3 regions of the Sphingobium sp. B2 genome follow, and region 3 is predicted to be linked to each of the others. Evidence: riboswitches for the same ligand, from Rfam matches in the RefSeq annotation. Region 3 holds a riboswitch; each other region holds the start of a gene.
The links. A riboswitch is a leader RNA that binds a small molecule or an ion and turns the genes downstream of it on or off. The one in region 3 is predicted to bind cobalamin.
Positions count from the first base shown of each region.

Region 1 (5,654 bases), on a different contig from region 3:
GCGCCGCTGCGTTGGACGCGCCCAGCACGGACGGTTCGGCCAGCGGGTTGCGCAGATAGCCCTGCAACGCCGCGCCCGACAGGCCCAGCATCGCGCCCACCAGCAGGCCCAGCAGCATGCGCGGCAGGCGCAGGTCGATGATGATCGCACGGGCAACCGCATCGCCGCCGCCGGTCAGCACCGCCCATATCCGCGCCGGGCTGATCGCGACGGCCCCCAGCATCACCGATCCCATCGCCGCGCCGACCAGCAGGATCAGCAGCGCGGGGACGAGCAAGGGGTGGCGGCGGGCCGTCATGAGTGCTCCCCTTGGCGGTTGGCAAAGCGCCATGTTCCTGCGAAGGCAGGAACAGGTCCTACTACAAGACAGGCTCCATGATCCGTCCGTTGATCCTCGCCATTGCCGCCCTGACACTCACCGGAACGGCACACGCTGCGCCGCGGCGGATCGTGTCGCTCAACGTGTGCGCCGATCAATATCTGATCGCGCTGGCCGACAAGGGCCAGATCGCGGCGCTCAGCAGCAATGCGCTCGACCCCGAATTGTCGGCGGCGGCGGAAAAGGCGCGCGGGTATCGTACGCTGCGCCGCGCTTCGGAAGAGGTGCTCGCGATCCGCCCCGATTTGATCCTGGGCTATCCGATCGGGCCGAACATGGTCGCCGGAGCGCCGCCGGGCCAATGGACCACATTGGGCCTGGCCAGTGCGGACAATTATGGCGCGATTAAGGACCAGATACGGCAGGTCGCGCGCGCGGTCGGCCATGTCGACCGGGGCGAAAAGCTGATTGCGCAGATGAACCGCGATCTGGCAGCACTGCCGAAAGCGAAGCGCGGCGGCGTTGCCGCCTATTATCAGCGGCGCGGCTATATGACCGGCACAGGCACGCTGGTCGATGACCTGATGCATCGGGTCGGGCTGACCAATCTGGCAGCAAAACTCGGCAAGCCTGCGCTGGCGCAGGTGCCGCTGGAGGCGATGGTCGCGGCGCGGCCCGACTGGCTGATCGTGGAAAGCGGCAGCGAAGCGGTGGTCGATCAGGGGACCGAAATGCTCCAGCATCCGGCGATCAAATCCATCCCGCGCATCAGCCTGCCGCAAAGCTGGACCGTGTGCGGCGGCCCGGCCTATGTGCAGGCGGCGCGGGCCATCGTGGCGCAACTTGGGGCGCCACGCAGCAAAAGCACGGCGCGTCAGAACGCGCCAAGGTGAAGGGACGAGCAGCGCGCCCGTCCCCCCTTGTGCCATATCAGAAGCGGACACGCACGCCGCCAAAGGCGGAGCGGCCATAGACGCCATAGCCATAGGCCGTGGCGTAGGCTTCATCGAACAGATTGTCGATCCGGCCATAGACTTCCAGATGCTCGCCCAGCGGCAGCGAAGCCCGCAGGCCGACAAGCGCATAGCCGTCCAGACGGCGGGTGTTGGCGGCATTGTCGAAACTGTCGCCTACCATCGTCACTGTCGCCCCGGTCGACAGGCCGAACGACCAGACATAGTCGCTCGAAACGCTGATCGCATTGGCCGCGCGGCGCGGCAGGCGGTTGCCGTCCGTGATCCCGCCCGACCGGTCGCGCGCATCGACATAGCTGTAGCTGCCCGTCACGGTCAGCGCGTCCACCGGCTTCAAGGCAATGCTCGCCTCCACGCCCTTGGCGCGGGTGCGGTCCAGATTGCTGTAGCTGAAGGTCGCATTGTCATAATTGATCTGGTCGGTCGTATCCCGCCGGAACGCCGTGACCGACAGGATCGCCCGGCCACCGTCCAGGCTCTGGTCAAAGCCGATATCATAGCTTTTCGACCGTTCGGGGAGCAGCGCGCTATTGCCGCTGAACATGTCGTACAGCTGATAGAGCGAGGGCGCCTTGAACCCTTCGCCATAGCTCAGGCGGATATTGGTCGCGCCTGCATTGGGCGAATAGTTGGCATTCGCGCCGAACGTGGTCGCGCCGCCAAACTGGCTATGATCGTCATGCCGCACACCGCCCGTGACCGACAGGCCCGTGAAGGGCTTGACGATCGCCAGCGCATAGACGCTGTCGATATTGATCTTTGCCGACGACGTGCTGCCGAACCCGAAGAAATCATAGTCGGGCCGTTCATGCTCGTAGCCGAATACCAGCTTGGCCTGATCGACCGGGGCATAGACGCCTTCATATTCAAAGCGCAGGTTGGTGCCGGAATAGCCATAATCCGGGTCGGTGCCGCGCACGAAATAATAGTCGCGGTCGTTGCGCAGATAGGTGACGGCTGCGCGGTTCGTCAGCTTGCCATCCAGCAAAGCCAGGTTGAGGCCCGCATAGCCCACATATTGGTCCAGCTTGCTCACATCGCTGCTGTCGGCCGGTGCGCCAAAGAAGCTGTCATAGTCGAGATCGGCATGGATGTAATAGCCACGTAGATCGAGGCTCAACGCATCGCTGAACGCCAGTTTGAGCCGCGCGTTGGTGGCGATATTTTCATAGCCGTCCTTTTCCGTGCCGCCCACCGCAGATGAGATGCCGTCCGTGCGGAAATAGGCCGCGCCCACACCGCCCGACGCGATGCCGCTGGAGCCGGACACGTCCGCCTTGGCATTGACCGTATCGCTATAGCCATAATCGACCGAGGCGTTCGCGCCGAAGCCGTCCACCGGCACGCCGGTCATGATGTTGACCACGCCGCCGATCGCCTGGCTGCCATAGACGACCGAGTTGGAGCCGCGCAGCACTTCGATCCGCTTGATATTGCCGGTCAGCAAATGGCCGAAATCATACCCATCGCCGATGCCGCTGGGGTCATTGACCTTCACCCCGTCGATCAGCACCAGAGTCTGCGTCGTTTCCGCGCCGCGCAGCGATACGCCGGTCACTCCGCCGGTGGACCCGTTACGGTTGAAACGAACGCCCGGCGTCGTCGCCAGCAGATCGACCACATCGACCGCCTGCCGCGTCTGGATGGTCTGCGCGTCGATGACGGTGATCGCCTGCCCCACTTCGTCGCGCGACTGTTCGATGCCCGATGCGGTGACGATGATGTCGTCGTCCTGCGCCAGAGCGGGCGTTGCCGCCAGCAGCGCAATGAGAGAAATCCCTGTTTTTACCATGATATATGCCCTGCGCGTCCCATGCGACTTCAAGGCCAGGGCGTCCGCGCACGCGGTCGCGCCATGATGCGGGATGACGCCAGCCCCCGCCGCACGGCACGATGCGGCCCCGGCCGCACAGCGTCGCTCGACGGAAAACCACCGTGCCATGACCAATCCCCTGGATCAGGGCAAGAGCGACCAGACGCCGGCAGGTCTCCTGGCTCACGGGTCAGGGCAATGATGCACGAACCTTCCCAGACAGTGGCGTCCAGTGGCCGGGTCTTGCGACCCTTATGCATCATGCTCACCGCTTACAGTTGCAGGGACAGCTGCGGAATAGGGCGCTTCCACGCCCGCACCGCATTCCCATTTTCAGCCCCTTGCGGGACACCGGCGCGATCTAGCTGCAAGAAAGGCGAGCCCCCCTCACGCGACGCGCTCTAGGGCAAAGGCGCGGCATTGCCAAGCGGCTGTTTCGCTACGTCAGCGGGGCGTTGCCCCGGTGCAACATCGCGTCGCGTCGCGCCAGCACGACCAGCGGCAGTCCCGCCGCCGCCGCGCGCTCCGCCGCCAGCCTTGTGGGGGCGGAAATCGTCACCAGAAGCGGGCATTGGCTCAGCACCGCTTTTTCCACCAGTTCATAGGAACAGCGTGACGACAGCAGCGCAAAGCCCTCGTCCCAGCCCGCGCCCGCGCGCTTCATGGCGCCGATCAGCTTGTCGAACGCATTGTGCCGCCCGACATCCTCCCGCGCCAGACGGATCGCCCCGTCCGCGCCGACCCAGGCGGCGGCATGGGCCGCGCCGGTCGCGGCATTGAGCGGTTGATGCGCCGCCAGCCCATCAAGCGCGCGAAAGATCGCGGCGCGGTCGGCGCGCGATCGCGTCGTCACTGGCGGCAGGGGCCGAATCGCCTGCTCCAGATTTTCGATCCCGCACAGGCCGCACGATGAATCGGACGCGCGGTGCCGTACCCGGTCCAGCAGCAAATCGGTCCGCGAAGGCGGCAGAGTCGCGCGCGCCACGATGCCCTGATCGGTATCATGGGTATCGACGTCGAACGGCGCATCGTCCGGCCTGATCAGCCGTTCCGCCAGCGCAAAACCCAGCACCAGATCGGTCAGATCAGTGGGCGTCGCCATCAGCACCGCATAGCCGATGCCGTTGAATTCGATCGCGACCGGCACTTCATCGGCCAGCACCCGTTCGACCGCTTCGCCCTGCCCATCGCGGGCCAGACGGATGAAGGTCAGCGCGTCGCCGCCCTGCTTCAAGCGCTGATCCGGCGCACGGCCTGCGCCGCGATCGGCGACAGGGCGTCGGGCTGCTCCGCCGCCAGCGCCACGATCCGCGCACGCATAAGCGGGTCCCAGAAGCTGGCGATATGGCTGGCGGTGGACGCAACCGCCTCCGCATCGCCCTGCGCCGCCAGATTGCGCGCGATCTGGTTGGCCATGTAGATCAGCCGGTCGGCGGTGGACATGACGTCATTTTCGTCGCTCATCGGGCCGATCCTATTCCGCCGCTTCCAACGGCGCAATGCGGCGGCTCATCCTGGCCTGATCGGCATAGTCGAGTTGCCAGTCGCTGGGGCCGTTGGATGGCATCACCTGCACCGCCGTCACCTTATATTCCGGGCAGTTGGTCGCCCAGTCGCTATAGTCGGTGGTGATGACATTGGCCTGGGTTTCGGGGTGGTGGAAGGTCGTATAAACCACGCCCGGCGCTACCCGCTCGGTCACTTGCGCGCGCAGCGTGGTTTCCCCCGCACGGCTTTTCAGGGCAACCCAGTCGCCTTCCTTGATCCCGCGATTTTCCGCATCGGACGGATGGATTTCCAGCCGGTCCTCCGGGTGCCAGGCGGTGTTTGCCGTCCGCCGCGTCTGCGCGCCGACATTATAGTGGGACAGGATGCGCCCGGTCGTCAGCAACAGCGGGAAGCGCGGGCCGGTCTTTTCGTCCGTCGGCACATAGTCGGTGACGACGAACTTGCCCTTCCCCCGCACGAAACCGTCGATATGCATGGTCGGCGTACCATCGGGCGCAGCGTCATTGGCGGGCCATTGCAGCGATCCTTCCGCCTCCAGCCGGTCATAATGGACGCCCGCAAAGGTCGGGGTGAGCGCGGCGATCTCGTCCATGATCTGCGCGGGGTGATCATAGGTCCACTGGAGGCCCATGGCGTTGGCGACCAGTTGCACAATTTCCCAGTCGGCATAGCCATTGAGCGGGGCCATCACCTTGCGCACCCGCTGGATGCGGCGTTCGGCGTTGGTGAAGGTGCCGTCCTTTTCTAGGAAGGTCGATCCCGGCAGGAAGACATGGGCGTAATTGGCGGTTTCGTTGAGGAACAGGTCCTGCACCACGACGCACTCCATCGCTGCAAGCCCCGCCGCGACATGATGGGTGTTGGGATCGGATTGAAGAATATCCTCGCCCTGCACGAACAGCCCCTTGAACGTCCCGTCGGTCGCGGCGTCCAGCATGTTGGGAATGCGCAGCCCCGGCTCGGCGTCCAGGCTGACGCCCCATGAGCGTTCGAACAACTGCCGCGTCGCCGTGTCGGACACATGGCGATAGCCGGAAAA
Region 1 covers NZ_VDBZ01000001.1:2,646,634-2,652,287, forward strand. The annotation lists gene FE851_RS12990 (FecCD family ABC transporter permease) at 1-298, opposite strand, end outside; gene FE851_RS12995 (ABC transporter substrate-binding protein) at 376-1,212, shown strand; gene FE851_RS13000 (TonB-dependent receptor plug domain-containing protein) at 1,250-3,085, opposite strand; cobalamin riboswitch at 3,257-3,477, opposite strand; gene fdhD (formate dehydrogenase accessory sulfurtransferase FdhD) at 3,546-4,340, opposite strand; gene FE851_RS13010 (formate dehydrogenase subunit delta) at 4,337-4,570, opposite strand; gene fdhF (formate dehydrogenase subunit alpha) at 4,581-5,654, opposite strand, start outside.
Region 1: it holds a riboswitch for cobalamin, as region 3 does, so the genes downstream of both, FE851_RS13000 (TonB-dependent receptor plug domain-containing protein) here and FE851_RS27125 (TonB-dependent receptor) in region 3, are expected to answer to the same signal.

Region 2 (5,654 bases), on a different contig from region 3:
CGTTGACCAGTGCTTTGCCGGCAACCAACTCGCCTGCGGCTTCATCACCCGTGACGCAGCCGGCAACATCTCGGCCCTGACGGCCTATCCGATCAACCTCTCCACGCTCGTCACCAACGGCGTCGATGTTGAATTGAGCTATCGCGTGCCTTTCGCGGATATGTCCAACTCACTGTCGCTGCGCAGCATCATTTCCTATGTCGGCAAACTTGCGACGACGACACCGGGGTCGCCTTCCATCGACCGGGCGGGCGAAGTGGGTATCAATTCCAACCCGCACTGGCGCGTCAACGCCCAGGCCGATTTCACGCACGGCAATTTCAACTGGTTCAACCAGCTGCGCTTCATCGGTGGCGGGCGTTACGACAATACCAAGGGTCCGCAGGCAGTCAGCCTGCAGCACATCAAGCCGCAAGCCTATTGGGACATGCGCTTTGCTTATCGGTTCGAAGATCTGGGCAAGGGCGCGGAGATGTATTTCAACGTCCAGAACGTCCTTGATCAGGAGCCGCCCTATGCGCCGGGCGACGGATCGATCGCGGTGGCGACCAACACCCAGCTCTACGACACATTTGGCCGCGTCTATCGCGTTGGCTTCCGTTTCAAATTCTGATCGCGACTGGAGATTTTATGAGCATCGGTTTCCGAGTATTGCCCGTCGAGCGTCGCGTGCCCGCCGATCTGGTTAAACGTGCCGCACAATTGCCGGTCGCGAATGTGAGCGACGCCATGAACCGTATGTTCGCTGGCGGCGCGGCGCTTCGCCCCATGCACGGCGGCGGCGTTCTGGCTGGACCTGCCGTCACCGTGAAGGCACGGCCCGGCGACAATCTCATGCTGCACCGCGCGCTCGATATTGCCGAACCGGGCGATGTGGTGGTGGTCGACGGCGGGGGTGACCTGACCAACGCGCTGATCGGTGAGCTCATGGTCGCCCATGCGGAAAGCCGCGGCCTTGCCGGCATCGTGATCTTCGGCGCCATTCGCGACGCCGCGGCGATCCGGGCGGGCAGCTTTCCGGTCTTTGCCGCTGGCATCACGCACCGTGGGCCTTACAAGGACGGCCCCGGCGAAGTGAATGTGCCGATTGCCATTGACGGCATGGTGATCCAGCCGGGCGACCTGATCCTTGGCGACGACGACGGCCTTATTGCCGTCAACATCGACGAAGCGGATGCTGTGTGCGCCAAAGCAGCGGCAAAGCATGCTGCCGAAACCGAGCAGATGGCCAAGATCCGCCGGGGCGAAAATCCGCGCGCCTGGGTTGAAGAAACGCTCAAGCGTTTGGGTTGCGAAGGGATTTGATAGCCTGATCCCTACCCGTCCGCTACAGCAGTCGAAGTTTCAGAGGGATTGCGATGGCGACGGACTTCAAGGATCGACCGGCACTGGAAGGCGTAGCCGCCCTTGAAAGAGGGCTGCTGCTGCTGACAAGCTTCAAACAGGGCGACGGCGTTCTTGGTCTTGCCGAGCTTGCCGAGCGCACTGGCCTGGTCAAAAGCACTATCATGCGCCTGGCCGTCTCGCTGGAACGCTACAATCTCCTGATCAGGATGCCCGACGGCCAGTATCAGTTGGGCAGCGAGGTGGCTCGGCTCAACTCGATCTTCAGGGAAGGCAACGATCTTGAAAAGCATGTCCAGCCGATTCTCGCCAAACTCGCCTTTGAAACCGAGGAAACAGCGACATTCTATGTGCGTCAGGGAGATGTGCGGCTTTGCCTGTTTCGGGTAAATTCTCCAAGCAATCTGCGGCTCGACGTCCAGCCAGGCACACAGCGGCCGCTCGACGGATCGGCCTCTGCGCAGTTGCTGCTTTTGTTCGAGAACTGGCCGGAGGTTAAACCCGCACTACCGCCCCTGCCCATCTATACCTCTGGCGTTACGACGCCGCATGTTGCCTCGCTTTCGGTGCCGGTGATCGGCCATGGCGACCGGCTCGTGGGCGCGCTCAGTATCGCAGGGCCCGAAGTACGCCTGTCTGGGTCGCAAAAAAGACTGGCACTGCCTTTGCTACACGCTGGCCTCAACCTGTGCCGTTCCCTTGGGGGCAATGCCGAGGCAATCTATCGGGTGCCAATCGCGCTGGCGACATAGTCCAGAAGATCGGGCCGCTGTCATTCCATTGATCGGACTGATCACGTTAAGCTGGGCAGCCGCGCCACGATGGTCGGGGCGTGACGGCCATCTTGCTGACTCCATTGATTCACGGCTTGGGCGGAACTGCCCGAATGCCGTCGATGGCTGAACGCACAGCCGCCCACACTATATAAAGAAACCTTTATATAACTCTTGACAATTATGCCTGAATGGCGTCAAACGAGCCTGTCAAGGTTCCCCGCCTCAGGCATGATGGCGGGGCTAAGACGGGAAGCCGGTGGTGCCTTTTCGAGGCAGAGTCCGGCGCTGCCCCCGCAACTGTAAGCGGCGAGCGGCGGTTCCATTTCGCGTCACTGGGTTTTTGCAAGAAACCCGGGAAGGCCGGAACCACCGCGATGACCCGTAAGCCAGGAGACCTGCCTTTGGCGCCATAACTTTCCTCGGACGGGGGTTCCTCCGATGGATCGCGCTTGAAGCGTTGCCCGTGCCGCAAAGCACTTTCCGGGTAATTCATGCCTTGCGCGTTCTTCTTTGGCCCTTCCGCCCGGCAAATGCAGGTGATCGGTCAATGCTTCCAATCCTGTTCCGCCTCATTCGCTACCGACGAATGCGTCCGCGCGCCGTGCCATCAGGCTGACCCCTGACGGAAGCGGCGCGCCGCCAATATTCCATCATTCAGCCCGCTAAAGACGGACGGCGCTCGCGCCGGACCGAAGGAGCCTTTGCATGCCCGTGACTTGCGCCAATCCTGCCCTTTCCCGCCACGACCACAGCACGCCGACCATCGCCACCGACAAGCAGCCATCAGGGCATCGGATCATGACGGGCGAGGAGCTTACCTTTTCCATCACGCGCCTTCGCTTTGACGACGATTATCGCCCGTCGGATACGACGCGTATCACGACCAACTTCGCCAATCTGGCCAGAGGAGAGAACCGGCAGGAGAATCTGCGTGGCGTGCTGAGGATGATCGACAACCGTTTCAACGACCTAGCCGATTGGGACAATCCCGATGGGGATCGCTACGGCATGGAACTGGATATCATTTCCGTCGCGATGAGCCTTGCCGCTGCCAACGGCCTCACGGCGTTTCCCATCATCGAAATTCTGAACACCAACATCATCGATCGCAAGACGGACAAGCGCATCGCCGGGATCGTCGGAAACAACTTCTCCTCCTACCTGCGCGACTATGATTTCAGCGTGCTGCTGGCGGAGCACAACCGGGACCGCGTCGGTTTCGACACGCCGGACGGCTTTGGTGATCTGCACGGCCGTCTGTTCCGCCATTTCGTGCAGTCCGATACGTACAAGGCCAATTTTTCCAAGCCTCCCGTCATCTGCCTGAGCGTATCCAGCAGCAAGACCTACCATCGCACGGAAAACCATCACCCCATTCTGGGCTTCGAATACCGGCAAAGTGAATTCTCGCCGACCGACGAATATTTCGCAAAGATGGGTCTTAAGGTCCGCTTTTTCATGCCACGGGGCAGCCGCTCGCCCATGGCCTTCTATTTTTCTGGGGATCTGCTCGGCGACTACAGCAACCTGGAACTGATCGGCACCATCAGCACGATGGAATCCTTTCAGAAGATCTACCGGCCCGAAATCTACAACGCCAATCGCACAGCGGGAACGCGCTTCCTGCCCAGCCTGACGCATCAGGACTTTTCGTCCACGCGCATTGACTACGACCGCGAGGAACGAAGTCGCCTGGGCATCGAACAGGGCCGGTTCGCAGAAGAGAATTTCATCAAACCTTACGGCCAACTTCTCTCGCAATGGTCCGCCACACAAGCACCCAAGAACATGATCTGACCCAATAGAAGAAAAGGCCATCCATCATGAATAGAATATTGCCCACATCGACCGCCGGCAGTCTGCCCAAGCCCTCATGGCTTGCGGAGCCTGAGAAACTTTGGTCGCCCTGGAAGCTGAAGGGTGATGAATTGGCCGTCGCCAAGCACGATGCCCTGCGCCTGGCCTTGGACGACCAGCGGCAGGCGGGGATCGACATCGTCGGCGATGGCGAACAGACCCGCCAGCATTTCGTCACGACCTTCATCGAGCATCTGAGCGGCGTCGATTTTGAAAAGCGCGAGACCGTCAGGATTCGCAATCGCTACGATGCCAGCGTGCCCACGGTCGTGGGCGCGGTCGCACGACCGAAGCCCGTTTTCGCCGACGATGCGACATATCTGCGCGCCCGGACCAGCCAGCCGATCAAGTGGACGCTGCCCGGCCCGATGACGATGATCGATACATTGCACGATGCCCATTACCGCAGCCGCGAGAAGCTGGCCTGGGAGTTCGCGACGATCCTCAATCAGGAGGCAAAGGCGTTGGAAGCTGCAGGTGTCGATGTGATCCAGTTCGACGAACCGGCCTTTAACGTGTTCTTCGAAGAGGCGAACGACTGGGGAATCGCTACTCTGGAACGCGCGATCGAAGGGCTGACATGCGAAACGGCGGTCCACATCTGCTACGGCTACGGCATCAAGGCGAATACCGACTGGAAAAAGACGCTGGGATCGGAATGGCGGCAGTATGAGGAGACCTTCCCCAACCTGCAAAAGTCCAAGATCGACATCATCTCGCTGGAATGCCACCGTTCCCGCGTTCCGCTGGACCTGATCGAACTGATCCGGGGCAAGAAGGTGATGGTCGGCGCCATCGACGTGGCGAGCGATGCCATCGAGACCCCGGAGGAGGTGGCCGATACGCTGCGCAAGGCTCTCCAGTTCGTCGATGCCGACAAGCTCTATCCGTCGACCAATTGCGGAATGGCACCGCTGTCCCGGCAGGTGGCGCGCGGCAAGCTGAACGCCCTGGGCGCGGGCGCCGACATCGTCCGCCGGGAACTTGAGGGCTAATGCTCCGCTAGTCGACCGCACGCGCTTCGCATGGTGGTGCGGACGAGACGGGTCATACGATGACCGCAATTCGCAAAATTCGCTGATTTGCAGAAATCCGTCCGCACCCCTTCGCCTTTTCAGCCATTTTCGTAAAGCCGCGCACCGCCGATAAGGCCCCCATGGCGCAGAATGGAGCGCCCCGACCCGATCCTGATGTCGACACCCTGATGGAAGACCCAGCGCCGATGAACGATGCCTATCGCAAACCGCTGCCCGGCACCGCAGTCGACTATTTCGACACGCACGCCGCGATCGAAGCGATCCGCCCCGGCGCTTATGTTGGCCTCCCTTATGTCTCGCGCGTGCTGGCAGAACAACTCGTCCGCCGCTGCGATCCTGCGCTGCTGACCGACGCGCTGACCCAGATCGTCGAACGCAGGCGCGATCTCGATTTTCCGTGGTATCCCGCGCGTGTCGTGTGCCACGACATTCTTGGCCAGACGGCGCTTGTCGATCTGGCAGGACTACGTGACGCGATCGCCGATCAGGGCGGCGATCCCGCCAAGGTCAACCCGGTGGTGCCGACCCAGTTGATCGTCGACCACTCGCTTGCGGTCGAATATGGCGGCTTCGCCCCCCAGGCGTTCGACAAGAACCGCGCGATCGAGGATCGCCGTAACGAGGATCGCTTCCACTTCAT
Region 2 covers NZ_VDBZ01000002.1:515,089-520,742, forward strand. The annotation lists gene FE851_RS18010 (TonB-dependent receptor domain-containing protein) at 1-613, shown strand, start outside; gene FE851_RS18015 (RraA family protein) at 631-1,305, shown strand; gene FE851_RS18020 (IclR family transcriptional regulator) at 1,359-2,096, shown strand; cobalamin riboswitch at 2,314-2,538, shown strand; gene FE851_RS18025 (DUF1852 domain-containing protein) at 2,832-3,917, shown strand; gene FE851_RS18030 (methionine synthase) at 3,944-4,972, shown strand; gene acnD (Fe/S-dependent 2-methylisocitrate dehydratase AcnD) at 5,134-5,654, shown strand, end outside.
Region 2: it holds a riboswitch for cobalamin, as region 3 does, so the genes downstream of both, FE851_RS18025 (DUF1852 domain-containing protein) here and FE851_RS27125 (TonB-dependent receptor) in region 3, are expected to answer to the same signal.

Region 3 (5,654 bases):
CCTTTCGGGCGCGGCTTTGGGCGAGACGGTAGCTTTCGCCGTTCATCTCGAGGATGTTGACATGGTGGGTGATACGGTCGAGCAGCGCGCCGGTCAGGCGCTCGGACCCGAGTGTTTCCGTCCACTCGTCAAAGGGCAGATTGCTGGTGATCAGGGTCGCGCCGCGCTCGTAGCGTTGCGAGATCAGCTCGAACAGCAGTTCCGCGCCGGTCTTCGAGAGCGGCACGAAGCCCAACTCGTCGATGATGAGGAGCTTGTAGGCGGCCATCTGCTTCTGGAAGCGTAACAGCCGCCGCTCGTCGCGCGCCTCCATCATCTCGCTGACCAGTGCGGCGGCGGTCGTGAAGCCGACGGCCAGGCCCCTCTGGCAGGCGGCCAGGCCGAGCCCGAGGGCGACATGAGTCTTGCCCGTGCCGCTGGGACCGAGCGCGATGACATTCTCGCGCCGCTCGATCCATTCGCAACGCGCCAGTTCCAGCACCTGCATCTTGTTGAGCTTCGGGATGGCGGCAAAGTCGAAGCTGTCGAGACTTTTGACGACCGGGAACTTCGCCGCCTTGATGCGGCGTTCGACCTTGCGGCGGTCGCGCTCGATCATCTCCCGTTCGGCAAGCCGGGTCAGATAGCCGATATGATCGACGCCCTCGGCGGCGCATTGCCGGGCCAGCTTCTGGTACTCGCGCTGGAAGGTCGGCAGCTTCAAGGTTTTGAGATAGTGGGCAAGCAGGATCTCGGGGGCCTCGGTGCTCATGCCGCTTCCTCCCCCTCAACGTTACCGAGCAGGCGCATGTAGGCCTTGACCGAGGTCGTCTCGACATTCGCCCTCGGCAGGTATGGGTAGATCGACAGGTCCAGTCGCGGCGGCCGGCGCTCCACCTGGCACAGGACCAGATGCTTGACCGCATCGAAGCCGATCGCACCGAGATGCAGGGCCTGCTTCACCGCCGCATGCAGATCGGCGAGGTCGAAGCTTTCCAGCAGCCGCAGAACCTGCACGTACTCGCGCCGGCCGTGCTTGTTCATCCTCGCCTCCATCAGGCGGCGCAGCGTGGCGAACTCGCCGGGCAAGTCCCAGCCCTGGAGAGGAGCAGCCTGATCCAGCGCGTTGATCTTCTGCTCGATCAGCGGCAGGTAATGCAGCGGATCGAAGACGACGTCTTCGCGTTCCCAGCACCGCGGATGGCGGGCGATGATCTCGCCGCGGCAGCCGATCACCACCGCGTCGACGTAGCCGCGAACCCAGACATCCTGATGCCCGTAGGCGACCGGGACCGAATAGTCGTTGGTCTTGTAGCGCACCAGCGACTGCGCCGTCACTTTGGCGCTGGCCTGGTCGCAGGCATCGAAGGGTGCCGCCGGCAATGGACGCATGGCGGCAAGATCCCGCTGCAGCCGTTCCCCGATCGTCTCGCTCTCGCCGCGCAGCCTGTCATGCTGACGCTTGCGGCATTGCTCTTCCAGCCAGGCGTTGAACGCATCCCATGTCGCAAACCGCGGGATCGGCACCATGAAGTTGCGCCGGGCATAACCGACCAGCCCCTCGACGTTCCCCTTGTCGTTGCCCTTTCCCGGACGGCCATAGCGATCCCGGATCAGGTAGTGGGACAGGAAGCCACTGAACAGTGCCGCACGCTTGCGTGTCCCGTCGGGCAGGATCTTCGCCACAAGGCAGCGGTCATTGTCGTAGACGATCGATTGCGGCACCGCGCCGAAGAAGGCGAACGCATGGATGTGGCCATCCACCCAGGCCTCGGCCACCGCCGCCGGATAGGCTCGCACATAGCAGCCGTCGCTGTGCGGCAGGTCGAGCACGAAGAAGCGGGCCTTCTGCTCCACGCCGCCGATCACCACCATCGCCTCGCCAAAGTCGGCCTGCGCATGGCCCGGCGGGTGCGACAGCGGCACGAACACTTCCTGTCGGCGCTGCTCGCGCTCGCGCATGTAATCCTTGATGATCGTGTAGCCGCCGGTGAACCCGCATTCGTCGCGAAGCCGGTCGAACACCCGCTTGGCCGTGTGCCGCTGCTTGCGCGGTACCTTCACGTCCTCATCAAGCCAGTGATCGATCGTTGAAACAAACGCATCCAGCTTCGGCCGGCGCACCGGAGCCTGCCGCCGGTAGCCGGGTGGGGTCGAATACGACAGCATCTTGCGAACACTGTCGCGCGATATGTTGAAATGCCTCGCCGCCTCGCGCTGGGTCATGCCGTTCCCACAGGCGACGCGGACCTCCCGATAAAGTTCCACGGTATAGATCTCCCGGCCCTCCCTGCACGCTGCAGACAGGACATAGGTGGACGACTTTTACGCCGCCCGAAGCGGGACTATCCCGCCGCTACCGTGGTAGGTTTTTGCACCGCCGCTCTCAGCCTCAGCACGGTTTTAGTTGCCCGAAACCCCGCGCGGTTGAGACGAAAAACAGGAGAACACCCCCCGCTGATGCAGAACTCACAAGTTTTGCATCAGACTAGAAAGCGCAGAAATCTGCGCCTCTCCGTGATGCAAAAATCTGATGCACATTCTGGCGCTGTTCTGCTGCCAGTATCCCTGTTTCAAGCACCATCGCCCTGATGCAAAAGTTTTGAGTTACGCATCACCCAGATAATGGCGAGCGTGCCCATAACTGGCCTTCTTCACATTGACACTCCTTTCCGCCCACCCTTAAGCAGTACGCTAAGCGAAGGTGCCGTCCACGCGCTGCCATTGGGCGGATGCGGGGGGACGGTGAAAAGGGAAGCCGGTGTGATTCCGGCGCTGTGCCCGCAACCGTAATGCCAGTGCGCGAGCCTTCGGGTTGAGCCGGCAAGTCGGGAACCTACCCTCGCCGTCGTCCGCGCCCGGCCGGGTCCAGCCGCAAGCGCGTGGAGAAGTGTGGGCCTTTGGCGGGACCGTGCCGATCCTCTGGGGCGACAACGTATGTCGCATTACCCGGAGGAATTTCCATGCCCATCGCCCTACTTCTTGCCGCTGCCGCTGCCGGACCTGTCACCGTGGACGGCGCGGTGCCGCCCGATATCGTCGTTACCGCTGCGCTGGTGCCCGTAGCGTCCGCTGACGTGCCCGCCTCCAGCTCGATGCCAAGACGATCGAGTCACTGGGCCAGCCCCTCGCGCTCGACCTTATCCGCCTCACGGTCGCGTCATCGGGCACGCAGGGCTCGCTCACCCAGATACGCATTCGCGGAGCGGAGGCGAACCACACGCTGGTCTTTGTGGACGGGATCGACTTCAACGATCCCGCAGCCGGGGATCGATCCCGAAGACGCGGCGATGATCCAGGGATTCCTCATCAACAAGTTTCGCGGTGATCCCGCGCTGTTCGAGGACCGCTATCGCGACATCGAGCGCCTTTCGGGCTGGCCCGGCTTCGGCGTGGTGCCGTGGCTCGCAGAGTGCGCGCGGCTCCCGAGCGAGGATGCGGTCGTGCTCGAAAGGCGGCAAGCGCTCGCCTCCGGCCGATTGCTCATCGCCTGCCTCGTCACGCCGCGCATCTCCAATTTCGACGATCTCGATCCGCTCAAGCTCGAACCGGGCATAGAATTGGCGATGATTTCCCCGGGTCAGCCAATCCCGGTCGAGGCTGCTTTGATCGTGCTGCCGGGCTCCAAGGCGACCATCGCCGATCTTGCCGCGATCCGGCGCGAAGGCTGGGACATTGATATCCTCGCCCACCATCGTCATGGCGGCGCGGTTTTGGGCCTGTGCGGTGGTTATCAGATGCTCGGCAAGCGCATCGCAGACCCGGACGGCATCGAGGGCGCACAGGCTGATGTGGCGGGCCTCGGCCTGCTTGATGTCGAAACCGTGCTAGCTGGAGAAAAGACGTTGCGGCGGGTCGCGGGCGAGGCGCTGGGCGCGCGGTGTGAGGGCTATGAGATGCACATCGGCGCTACCTTTGGTCCCGATACAGAGCGCCCGCTCGTGCGGCTCGACAGCGGCCGCAACGATGGTGCCGTGAGCGCAGACGGCTTGGTCTCGGGCACCTATCTTCATGGGCTGCTGGCGGATGCCCGGCAGCGGGCAGCATGGATCGCGCGGCTCGGCGGCAATGGCGCGGGCGTCGATTATCACGCCTCGGTCGATGCCGCGCTCGATGGTCTTGCCGCCGAACTCGAACGACATATCGATGTCGATACGATCCTCGCCCTTTCATCAAAGGCGAGCCGAGATTGATAGTAGCACGGCTCCGTTTAAACGCTCTCCGTCCAATCGCCGGCGTCTGTCATTGGTCTATAAGGCACTCCGATCCGGATTTTGGCGGTGCCCCGCCGGCGCAGAGTGGCGGCGATATGACGCTCGGCCGCCGCGCGATCGGGAAAGGCGTGGCGCTGCGCCTGGCCGCGTGTGCCGATCCGGCCCCAACGGGTTTCGACAACGATCATGCCGAACAGGTCGAGGCTCGCGGTGATACTATAGCGCCGGCGGATGTTGCGCGCCGGATCGAGCGCCACCAACTCGATCGCATCGGGGATAATTGCGCCTTTCATGGCGCAAAGCCTACAAAATCAGCTCTGCGTTGTCCGACGACTTCTTTGAATCAAAAGCCGCCCATTGATTCACAAAGTCTATAGAAGTGTCGCGATAACTCAGCCGGCAATGCTTGATGCTCTCCCTGGTTCAGTTCATGTGTTTTTTCATGCGCCATAGGGCTTCGACCGTAGCAGCCTTGATGCTCGCGATCGGCGCGGCCTCGCCGATCGCCGCGCAGTCGGCCGACCAGAAGGCTCCGCAACCGCGCATGGTCTATGTGCCGGGACGCGGCACTGTTCTTGTCCAGCCCGTGCCAACCGATGATCCCCGTGCGGTTGCGCGCACGGTCATCGTGCCGGGTTACGGCGAGGTTTATGCCGTACCTGTGCGGCCAAAGGATACCCGGAGCCCGAGACCACGCTGTGTGGATGAAGAAGTTGCGGCCGTAGGTGGCTCGCCCTCTTCCCTCGCCATGTCGGCGATCGACCTGAAGCGCAGTAACGCTAAGCGTTCATCCACCGCATTGCCTGTCGGTGCCGCGCATGCCATTAAGTCGCCGATGACCGACTCTGCCACCCTGTTCTGCGCGGACTATTGGCGCTCCCTCTAGGGAGCGGCATGTCGTCATCATTCATGACCATCGCCGCCGTGCCGGGGGGAATGGTCTAATCAGCAAACGTCACCTGTCGCGGCGGCCTCCGAGGGAGGAAAGCGAAGTGACGTTCTCGAACAAGGTGAGCTGGGCTATCGAGCCCGGCCGCTGCGCGCTGCTGATCCACGACATGCAGCCGCACTATCTCGGCGCACTTCCCGAGGCTTGTCGCCGCCAGCTTGTCGCCCACGTGCAGACGATCGGGATGGGGTGCATCGCGCGCGGAATCCCGCTCTTCGCTTCCCAGGTGCCGGCGCAGGACGCGCGCGAGCGTGGCCTAATGCTCGATATGTGGGGCAGGGGACCCACCGCCGCCAGTGACGCCCTCGATCCGGAGCTTAGGTTTGACGGGCTGTAACCGTCCGGCCTGACCCGCTTGCCGAAGCGCAGAGGAGTGCGCAGGACGTCCTTAAGGTCGCACATAAGGACGCGCTTAAGGACAGCCATGACGCAGGTGACGGTGTTGACGGGGGCTGCTCGCCGCCGGGATTGGTCGGATGAGGAACGGCTCGAGATTCTTCGTGAGGCGTTTT
Region 3 covers NZ_VDBZ01000011.1:5,759-11,412, reverse strand. The annotation lists gene istB (IS21-like element helper ATPase IstB) at 1-751, opposite strand, end outside; gene istA (IS21 family transposase) at 748-2,247, opposite strand; cobalamin riboswitch at 2,665-2,838, shown strand; gene FE851_RS27125 (TonB-dependent receptor) at 3,086-3,307, shown strand; partial or broken gene FE851_RS25200 (cobyric acid synthase) at 3,249-4,172, shown strand; gene FE851_RS25195 (WGR domain-containing protein) at 4,190-4,486, opposite strand; gene FE851_RS27120 (hypothetical protein) at 4,603-5,079, shown strand; gene FE851_RS25185 (hypothetical protein) at 5,186-5,479, shown strand; gene tnpA (IS66-like element accessory protein TnpA) at 5,567-5,654, shown strand, end outside.